Regions from separate parts of the Rhodoferax aquaticus genome, predicted to be linked through region 3. Evidence: predicted binding sites of a transcription regulator. Region 3 holds the regulator's gene; each other region holds the start of a gene.
What was found. The regulator sigma-54, encoded in region 3, starts transcription at its own class of promoters, with help from an activator protein. The targets are predictions, from matches to a motif close to TGGCANGNAANCTGCTTT.
Positions count from the first base shown of each region.

Region 1 (3,278 bases), 2.1 Mb from region 3:
AGCAAGTGGCTTGGATGTTGTCGATGTGCAAGCGACCGTGGTTTCTCCCACTACCTTAACGCAGTGAGCTCGTATGAACTTTGGTTTGGTCATTATTGGCGACGAAATACTGTCTGGAAAACGAGAGGACAAGCATTTCGCGAAGTCGGTCGAACTGCTGAGCGCTAGAGGCCTGCAGCTTGCCTATGCGGACTACGTGGGTGATGCCCCTGACCGCATTACGGCCACGCTTGCGCGAGCCTTCGCATCAGGAGATACGGTGTTTTCTTTCGGTGGCATAGGCGCCACGCCCGATGACCACACACGCCAATGTGCGGCGCGCGCGTTAGGCTGTGAAATGGCCTTGCATCCCGAGGCCGAAGCCTTGATTATCGAACGCATGCAGGACGTTGCGCGGGAAACAGGTACTCCCTACGAGCCCCAGCGCAGCGATAACGTGCACCGACTCAACATGGGCGTGTTTCCTGTAGGCGCGAGCATCATTCCTAATCCGTACAACAAGATCGCTGGCTTTAGTGCCACGGGATCTGGGGGAGGGCGGGTGCACTTTGTGCCCGGGTTTCCGATCATGGCTTGGCCCATGGTGGAATGGGTCTTGGATACCCATTACGCCCACCTGTTTGTTCGCGACGAGTGGAAAGAGCAATCCATCATTGTGTTTGGTGCCATGGAATCCACGCTTACACCGTTGATGGAAACATTGGAGCGCTTGTACGCCGTTAAAGTGTTCAGTTTGCCCAGCGTTGATCATCCGCAGTATGGGCGCCATATAGAGCTCGGTGTGAAGGGCTCCCCCGATGTGGTGGCCCAAGCTTTTGATGCCTTGCTTGGCGGTCTGCGCGCATTGGATGTGCCACTGGGCCCCGAATTGGTGCGGTCGTAGTTCTCACCTTTTTGGTGCATTTTGCTTTTTTGTGGTGCGTCTGAGCTTTGTGAACCAAATCGGTACTTTGGTGTCTTTCGTGGTGCGTGGTCACGCAATGCACGCTTTCTCAAGGCAGAATAGCCCAAGGAAATGAAAAACGGGCAAATGCAGGTTTTGGCACAAAAACTGCAGTGCAAGTGAAGTAAACCTTTTAACAACCGTGTAACAGGAGTATTTGATGGCCAAGACCGTCGCTGACGTGATGAAGATGGTGAAAGAAAACGAAGTCAAGTTTGTTGACTTCCGTTTCACCGATACCCGTGGCAAGCAACAGCACACTACTGTGCCTGTGTCCCATTTTGACGAAGATAAATTTACGTCTGGGCATGCATTTGATGGCTCCTCCATCGCAGGTTGGAAGGGCATTGAAGCGTCCGACATGTTGTTGATGCCCGATCCCAATACCGCCAACATCGATCCTTTCTTTGAAGAAACCACCATCATCATGAATTGTGATGTGGTGGAGCCAAGCGACGGCAAGTCCTACGACCGTGACCCACGTTCGATTGCTAAGCGCGCGGAAGCCTACCTCAAGGCCTCTGGCATTGGCGACACGGCCTACTTCGGTCCTGAGCCAGAATTTTTCATTTTCGACGGCGTTCGTTGGAGCACAGAACCCAACAATACGTTCTACGAAGTAGACGAGTACGAAGCCCCATGGAACACGGGTGCCAAGCTGGAAGGCGGCAACCGCGGTCACCGTCCCACCGTCAAGGGTGGCTACTTCCCCGTTCCTCCTGTTGACAGCACGCAAGACATGCGCGCTGAGATGTCCCTGATCCTCGAATCTTTGGGCATCCCAGTGGAAGTGTTCCACCACGAAGTGGCAGGCGCTGGCCAAAACGAAATCGGCACACGCTTTTCCACCTTGGTAGAGCGCGCTGACTGGACCATGTTGCAAAAGTACGTGGTGCACAACGTGGCCAATGCGTACGGCAAGACAGCCACTTTCATGCCCAAGCCATACCACGGTGACAACGGCTCCGGCATGCACGTGCACCAGTCCGTGTGGAAAGACGGCAAGAACCTGTTCGCCGGCGACGGCTATGCAGGTCTGTCTGACTTCGCGCTGTACTACATCGGCGGCATCATCAAGCACGCACGTGCCCTGAACGCCATCACCAACCCCGGCACCAACAGCTACAAGCGTTTGGTTCCTCACTTCGAAGCTCCGGTCAAGTTGGCGTACTCTGCCAAGAACCGTTCTGCTTCCATCCGTATTCCTTTCGTGGCAAACCCCAAGGGCCGTCGCGTGGAAGCACGTTTCCCTGATCCATTGATGAACCCTTACCTCGGCTTCGCAGCCTTGTTGATGGCAGGTCTGGACGGCGTGGAAAACAAAATCCATCTTGGCGAAGCAGCTACCAAAGACTTGTACCACTTGCCACCGGAAGAAGACAAACTGGTCCCAACCGTGTGCCACAGCTTGGACCAAGCTCTGGAGCACTTGGACAAAGACCGCGCGTTCTTGACCAAGGGTGGCGTGTTCACCGACAGCATGATCGATGCATACATTGACTTGAAGATGCAAGAAGTCACGCGTTACCGTATGTCTGTGCACCCTGTTGAATATGATATGTACTTCTCTTTGTAAGCCATAGGGCCGAACGGCCTTGGTTTTCAGCGAAAAAGGGACGGCAACAGCCGTCCCTTTTTCATTGGCGTATGGCTTTTCCTTTTGTATCCAAAGGTTTCCCTTTTTGTTAGGTTTTAGGTTTTTCGAGTTTTTGACGCATACTTGCCGCGTTGCCCTGTGTTTAGGGCGTGAACTTCGTATGAAAACCATTTTCTTTCTTCCACTTGCCTTGGCCTTTTTGATGAGCCCCGTTCTGGCTCAAGAGCGCATTTACCGCTGTGGCAACGAGTACACCAACACTATTACGGAGGCACAGGCCAAAACCTGCAAGCTGATCTCGGGTGGCAATGTCACCGTGGTTCCAGCAGCCAAGACCGCCGCGTCCTCAGCTCCCAAGGTCGCGACTCCCTCTCAGCCCGGCCAGCGCGTGGATGCGAACGACCAACGTGCTAAAGACTCCGATGCTAGGTTGATTCTTGAGAGCGAACTCAAAAAAGCCGAGGCACGCCAGGCCGAGTTGCTCAAGGAGTTCAACAATGGCGAGCCGGAAAAACAAGGCGCTGAAGCGCGCAATCACCAAAAGTATTTAGACCGTGTGGCTGAACTCAAGGCCAACATTGCCCGAAATGAGAGCGACATTGCGGGCATTCGCCGAGAAATCTCGCGCTTACCCAATGCCAGTGGGGGGGCAAGCAACTCCTCCAGCGCGAAGCAATAGCGAACCACGCCTAGCGCTGGCCCTGGTTAGGCATAGCACTTGCAACGAGTCCTAGCCCC
Region 1 covers NZ_CP036282.1:3,069,560-3,072,837, reverse strand. The annotation lists gene EXZ61_RS14120 (EI24 domain-containing protein) at 1-67, shown strand, start outside; gene EXZ61_RS14115 (competence/damage-inducible protein A) at 74-883, shown strand; gene glnA (type I glutamate--ammonia ligase) at 1,104-2,519, shown strand; gene EXZ61_RS14105 (hypothetical protein) at 2,701-3,219, shown strand.
Region 1: a site for sigma-54 is predicted at 1,041-1,058, ahead of glnA (type I glutamate--ammonia ligase). Genes of this name have one in related genera too.

Region 2 (3,278 bases), 610 kb from region 3:
TAGCCAGGGCCACCCAAGGATGGGCTATTAAACACGCCAGTCAGCAAAGCACCCAAGATGCCGCATACGCCATGCACGCCAAACACGTCCAAGGTGTCGTCTGCGCCCAGCATTTTCTTCAGGCCAGTCACGCCCCACAGGCCAGCAAAACCGGAGATCAGGCCGATGGCCAAAGCACCGCCGACGCCCACGTTGCCTGCGGCAGGCGTGATAGCCACCAAGCCAGCCACCGCACCAGAGGCCGCGCCCAACATAGAGGCTTTGCCCTTGAGCAATGCTTCACCCAAGCACCAGGTCAACACGGCTGCAGCGGTAGCACCAAAGGTGTTGATGAAGGCCAAGGCTGCAAAGCCGTTCGCTTCCAACGCAGAACCTGCGTTAAAGCCAAACCAGCCTACCCACAGCAAGGACGCACCCACCATGGTCAATGTCAGGCTGTGAGGAGCCATGGACTCTTTGCCGTAACCCACGCGCTTGCCGATGAAGTAGGCACCGACCAAGCCAGCCACCGCTGCGTTGATGTGCACCACGGTGCCGCCGGCGAAGTCCAGAGCGCCCCACTGCCAGATCAAACCAGCTTTGCCAGTCATAGCGTCCACCACTTCTTTGCCGGTGTAAGCGTCAGGTCCCATCCAGAACCAGACCATGTGGGCCATAGGAGCGTAGGAGAACGTGAACCACAAAACCATGAAAGCCAGTACCGCAGAGAACTTGATGCGCTCGGCGAACGAGCCCACGATCAGCGCACAGGTGATACCCGCAAAAGTCGCTTGAAAGGCGGCAAACACGATTTCAGGAATCACCACACCCTTGGAGAAGGTGGCTGCATTGGCAAACGTGCCGGCTGCGTTGTCCCAAATGCCTTTCATGAACAAGCGGTCTAGCCCACCAATGAAGGCATTGCCCTCGGTAAACGCCAAGCTGTAGCCGTAGATGAACCACAGCACCACGATCATGGAGAAGGTGACCATGACCTGCATGAGCACCGACAGCATGTTCTTGCTGCGGACCAAGCCGCCGTAGAACAAAGCCAGACCAGGCACGGTCATCAAAATCACCAAGATGGTGGACACCATCATCCACGCCGTGTCGCCTTTGTTGGGCACCAGGGCAGGGGCTGCAGGCGCGGCTTCTGCGGCAGCGGGCGCAGCAGCGGGGGCTGCGGCATCTGCTGGTTTCGCTTCTGGAGCAGGAGCCGCCATTGCTGCGGGAGCCGCAGCTTCGGTGGCGGCAGGGGCAGCGGCGGTTTGGGCATGGACCCAAGTGGCAGCACCCAGCAGGCTTAAGCCCAGTGTGAGGGAGAGGAGAAGTTTTTTCATGGAAGTACTCTCTTGCGGTTTAGAGTGCGTCGTTGCCGGTTTCGCCGGTGCGAATGCGTACAACTTGTTCCAAGTTGTAGACAAAAATCTTGCCGTCACCGATCTTGCCGGTGCGGGCTGCACCTTCGATGGCTTCGATGACGCGGTCTACCAAGGCTTCGTCGACCGCTGCTTCAATCTTGACCTTGGGCAGGAAGTCGACCACATACTCAGCGCCGCGGTACAGCTCGGTATGTCCTTTTTGACGACCAAAGCCTTTGACTTCAGTCACGGTGATGCCTTGTACACCGATGTCCGACAGGGCCTCGCGCACCTCGTCGAGCTTGAACGGTTTGATGATGGCCGTTACGAGTTTCATGTGTTCACCTCAGCTTGATTACGTTGGTTTTGCAGGTGCCGGGGCTGGCTTTCCTGTTTCTCCTGAATGCGGGAGATACACCCATAAAGCATGCTCCGTGCCAACCTTGTAGGCCAGATGGATGACAGGCTTGTGAACCTAAAACCCGGTGACTGCGTTAAGATAACTGTATGAATAACCAGTTCGCACCATAACAGTGCTACGCCGCGCGGTGCACAAGACACAGGCGCACCAAGTTGGGAGAACCGGAAATGAGCTTATCTTTGGTGCGTAGTCGCGCATTGCTGGGGCTTGAAGCCACAGAAGTGACCGTTGAGGTGCATTTGGCCAATGGTTTGCCCAGCTTTACCTTGGTGGGTTTGGCCGATGTCGAGGTGAAAGAAGCCCGTGAGCGCGTGCGCTGCGCCATTCAGAACTCGGGGCTGGAGTTTCCGAACAACAAGCGCATCACCGTCAACCTAGCGCCCGCCGACCTGCCCAAAGACTCGGGGCGGCTGGACCTGCCCATTGCCTTGGGTATTTTGGCGGCCAGCGGCGCCATAGAAGGCCACCGTTTGGCGGACTACGAGTTTGCAGGCGAGTTGTCGCTGTCCGGTGCTTTGCGCCCCATTCGTGGCGCACTGGCGATGGCCTTGGCTTTGCACCAAGGCAAGGTGGAAAGCAAGCTGGTACTCCCGCCCGAGAGTGCCCAAGAAGCAGCCTTGGTGCCGGGCGCGCAGGTTTACAGTGCCAAGCACCTGCTCGATGTAGTGCGCCATTTCAGCCCAGCGCCTGCTACTGTGGGCGAGCCCGGTGACCCAGCGCCTTCCGCAATTGCAGGCGATGTGCTCACCCCAGAAACGCTAGAAGACGAGGGCTGGTGTCGGGTGCTGGCCACTCCGGTAGTGCGCAAATCCCCGATCGCCGACATGGCCGACGTCAAAGGCCAGGCAGGCGCCAAGCGCGCCTTAGAAATTGCAGCGGCAGGCGGCCATAGCGTGCTGCTCATGGGGCCACCGGGGTCTGGCAAATCCATGCTGGCGCAACGTTTTGCGGGTTTGCTCCCGGAGATGAGCACCGACGAGGCGCTGGAAAGTGCGGCCATTGGCAGCTTGAGCGGGAGGTTCTCTATTGAAACTTGGGGGCAACGGCCCACGTGTGCACCACACCACTCCGCCAGCGCCGTGGCTCTAGTAGGTGGAGGCTCACCGCCCAGACCCGGTGAAATCTCGCTGGTGGTTACGAACAATAAAGTCCTGGCCTGTGACAATAAGTTCTGTTCTGGTGCTTTTGAGACAAATAGTTCTGTCCCCAAGCCACCAAAAGCGGGCAAATGCGCTGACAAATAGTTCTGTCCTCCGTCTGACGCATCGGACTGCCCCCTAAATCCAGCAACCTACGCCCGCAAGCAGCCTTTTCCGCCTTGCGTTTCAAAAACTCGGTTTTGGGCATCAATGCCGGCGTTTTGGCGGTCTTCTGACAATAAGTTCTGCCCTAAAAACGTGAGTGACATTAAAGCTCTGTCCTAGAAACTTGAGCGCCTTTGAGGGCTGCGGTATTTGTGTGAGTAACGCGGTTTTCCACGGGCTTCGCGTCTGTACCACTGCATCGACCTATACCTA
Region 2 covers NZ_CP036282.1:4,546,657-4,549,934, forward strand. The annotation lists gene EXZ61_RS20965 (ammonium transporter) at 1-1,319, opposite strand, end outside; gene glnK (P-II family nitrogen regulator) at 1,339-1,677, opposite strand; partial or broken gene EXZ61_RS20975 (YifB family Mg chelatase-like AAA ATPase) at 1,929-2,891, shown strand.
Region 2: a site for sigma-54 is predicted at 1,763-1,780, ahead of glnK (P-II family nitrogen regulator). Genes of this name have one in related genera too.

Region 3 (3,278 bases):
CCCACTGGGGGCCGCGTGCGAGCCATGTTGACACCTAAACCCGATGCGGTGGCACCCGGTACAGGGGCTGCAGCGCCAGCACTGCGCGCGACCACGACCTTAGGAGCACCGGCCAAGTGAGTGCGCATTCAGAAGTTGCCCCGGTGAGTAGTCTAGAAGCGCACCACCTGCAAAAGTCTTACGGCAAACGACAAGTCGTTAAAGACGTGTCACTGGCAGTGCGTACCGGCGAAGTGGTGGGCTTATTGGGCCCAAATGGCGCAGGTAAGACCACCTCGTTTTACATGATTGTGGGGCTCTTGCGAGCCAGTGCGGGCGACATCACCATTGATGGCCAGTCCATTGAGCACATGCCCATTCACCGCCGCGCACGCCTGGGCTTGGGGTATTTGCCGCAAGAGCAATCTATTTTTCGCAAGCTCAACGTGGAAGACAACGTGCGCGCCGTGCTGGAATTGCAAAAAGACGCCGACGGCAAGGCACTGAGCGGCGGTGAAATTGAATCGCGCCTGACGGCTTTGTTGCAAGACCTGCGCGTCGAGCATTTGCGCGAAAGTCCTTCTTTGGCCTTGTCCGGCGGTGAGCGGCGGCGTGTTGAAATTGCACGCGCCTTGGCCACCCGACCACGGTTTATCTTGCTGGATGAGCCATTTGCCGGTATTGACCCGATTGCGGTGATAGAGATTCAGCGCATCATCAATTTCTTGAAGGGTCGCGGCATTGGCGTTCTGATTACGGACCACAACGTGCGTGAAACACTGGGTATTTGTGACCACGCGTACATCATCAGTGACGGCCGCGTGCTGGCGCAAGGCACTCCTACCGAGATCGTGGACAACGCAGATGTGCGCCGTGTCTACCTCGGCGAAAACTTCAAGATGTGACCATGGCAAGTGTGCGCAAACGCTTCCTAGGCCTTGGCCCGCGAAGCGCCTTCTCTCGCTTAGTTTGGCCCCATGCCCCGTGCAGCCCTTTTAACGTCCGCAGGGTGGTTGTGAGATGAAGCAAGGGCTTTCCCTACGCGTCTCGCAACACCTAGCGCTGACGCCGCAACTGCAGCAATCTATTCGCCTCTTGCAGCTCTCTACCTTGGAGCTAAGCCAAGAAGTGGAGCAGATGCTGGATGAAAATCCGTTTCTGGAGCTCACCCAAGACGAGGCTGTGCGTGAAGACTTTGGCATTGCCCAGGCTGATACGCCGGTGACGCGCGACGACCGGGAAGCCGAAACTGCTCCTACTTCTATAGCTGACTACGCAAGTACCACGAGCGCTGAGGCCACCAATGACGATGAAGCCACCCCGCTGTCTGCCGATGATGGCGTGAGTTGGGAGGGCGATGGCACCACCGACATGGCGCCGGACGACGGCGAATGGGGTGGTGAAGCCAAGGCCAGTACCAACAACCTTGGTGATGATGGTGACTTTGACGCCACGGAGTTGGCGCGCACCCAAGAGTCTTTACAAGCCCATTTGCACCGCCAAGCGCTGCGCTTGCGCCTGAGCCCCACCGACACAGCCGCCCTGCGGTTTTTGATTGAGTCGCTCAACGACGACGGCTATTTGGATGAGCCACTGGAGGACCTTGCGCGTGGCTTGTGCGGCGGCGACTTGGATCAGCTCGATGATTTGGTTCACCACTTCACGGTCGCCCTGCACTTGTTGCATAGCCTAGAGCCCGTAGGGGTAGGCGCACGCAATTTGGGCGAGTGTTTGCGCTTGCAGCTCAAAGCCCTGCAGGCGGATGAGGATCTGAGCGATGAGCGCAGCGCCTTGCTGGCGGTGGCCGTGCGGATGTGCTCCCAGCCCATGGATTTGCTGGCTCGCCGTGACATCAAGCGCTTGGTGCAGCTGTGCGATGCCACCGATGCGCAAGTGCGCGAAGCCATTGCACTGATCGCGCGCTTGGAACCCAAGCCGGGGCGGCGTTTTGTGGACGTGCAGCGCAACATTGTGGTGCCCGATGTGCTGGTCGTTCCTGTGAGCAAGCGGCCTGGTGTAGTGAATACCAAGTTTCGGGTACTGCTTAACCCAGAGGTGATGCCGCGCTTACGAGTCCATGATATTTATGCCAATGTGCTGCGCAACCACCGTGGCGGCAAAGACACTGCCAGCCACGCTGCGCTGCAACAGCGCTTGCAAGAAGCCCGCTGGTTCATCAAGAATATCCAGCAGCGCTTTGACACGATTCTGCGGGTGAGCACGGCCATCGTCGAGCGGCAAAGTAGTTTTTTTGTGCATGGTGAACTGGCCATGCGCCCCTTGGTGTTGCGTGAAATTGCGGATGAGCTGGGCTTGCACGAGTCCACCATCAGCCGGGTCACCACGGCCAAGTACATGGCTACGCCCTTTGGTACCTTTGAGCTGAAATACTTCTTTGGCTCAGGTCTGGGCACCGAGTCGGGGGGTAACGCGTCCAGTACGGCAGTGCGGGCCTTGATCAAACAATTCATCAGTGCGGAGAGCAATCTCAAACCGCTGTCCGACAACCAAATCTCCGACATGCTCAAAGAGCAGGGCATTGAATGTGCCCGCCGTACGGTTGCCAAATACCGCGAAGGGCTCAAAATTGCCCCCGCTTCGCTAAGGAAAGCCCTGTGAACCAACTCCAACTCTTTTTACCCTGCGCCGCCGGCGTAGAAGACTATCTGGCGCCTGAGATTCTGCAAATCACAGGTTTGCCACCGGGGTGCATTACCAAGCAGCGCGGTGGCGTGGCGGTGCGCACTTCGTTTGCCCATGCCATGCTGCTCAATCTGTACAGCCGCTTGGCGCAGCGTGTGCTGGTGCTCTTGTCGTACACCGAGTACCGCAACGAACAAGACCTCTATCGCGCGGCTTGCGAAGTACCGTGGGAGCGCTGGTTCACACCCCGTCAAAGCATCAAGGTGGAAGTGACGGCCCAACACAGCCCTCTCACGTCCTTGAACTTTGCGGCCTTGAAGGTCAAAGACGCGGTGTGCGACCGGTTTCGCGAAAAAGCCAATGGCGTGCGCCCCGATGTGGACACCCAGTGGCCCGATGTGCGCATTTTTGCCCACCTGACCACGGATGCGTGCTCGCTGTACATCGACACCTCGGGCGAACCCTTGTTCAAGCGCGGCTGGCGCGAAGACAAAGGCGATGCGCCATTGAAAGAAACCTTGGCAGCCGCCATGATTGCCGCCAGCGGCTGGGCCTCTGGAGAAGAGGACCTGCTGCCCTTGTACGACCCCTGCTGCGGCAGCGGCACCGTGGCCATTGAGGCAGCGCAAATCGCCTGCAATATTGCGGCTGGCAGC
Region 3 covers NZ_CP036282.1:414,902-418,179, forward strand. The annotation lists gene lptA (lipopolysaccharide transport periplasmic protein LptA) at 1-120, shown strand, start outside; gene lptB (LPS export ABC transporter ATP-binding protein) at 117-884, shown strand; gene rpoN (RNA polymerase factor sigma-54) at 1,000-2,598, shown strand; gene EXZ61_RS01975 (THUMP domain-containing class I SAM-dependent RNA methyltransferase) at 2,595-3,278, shown strand, end outside.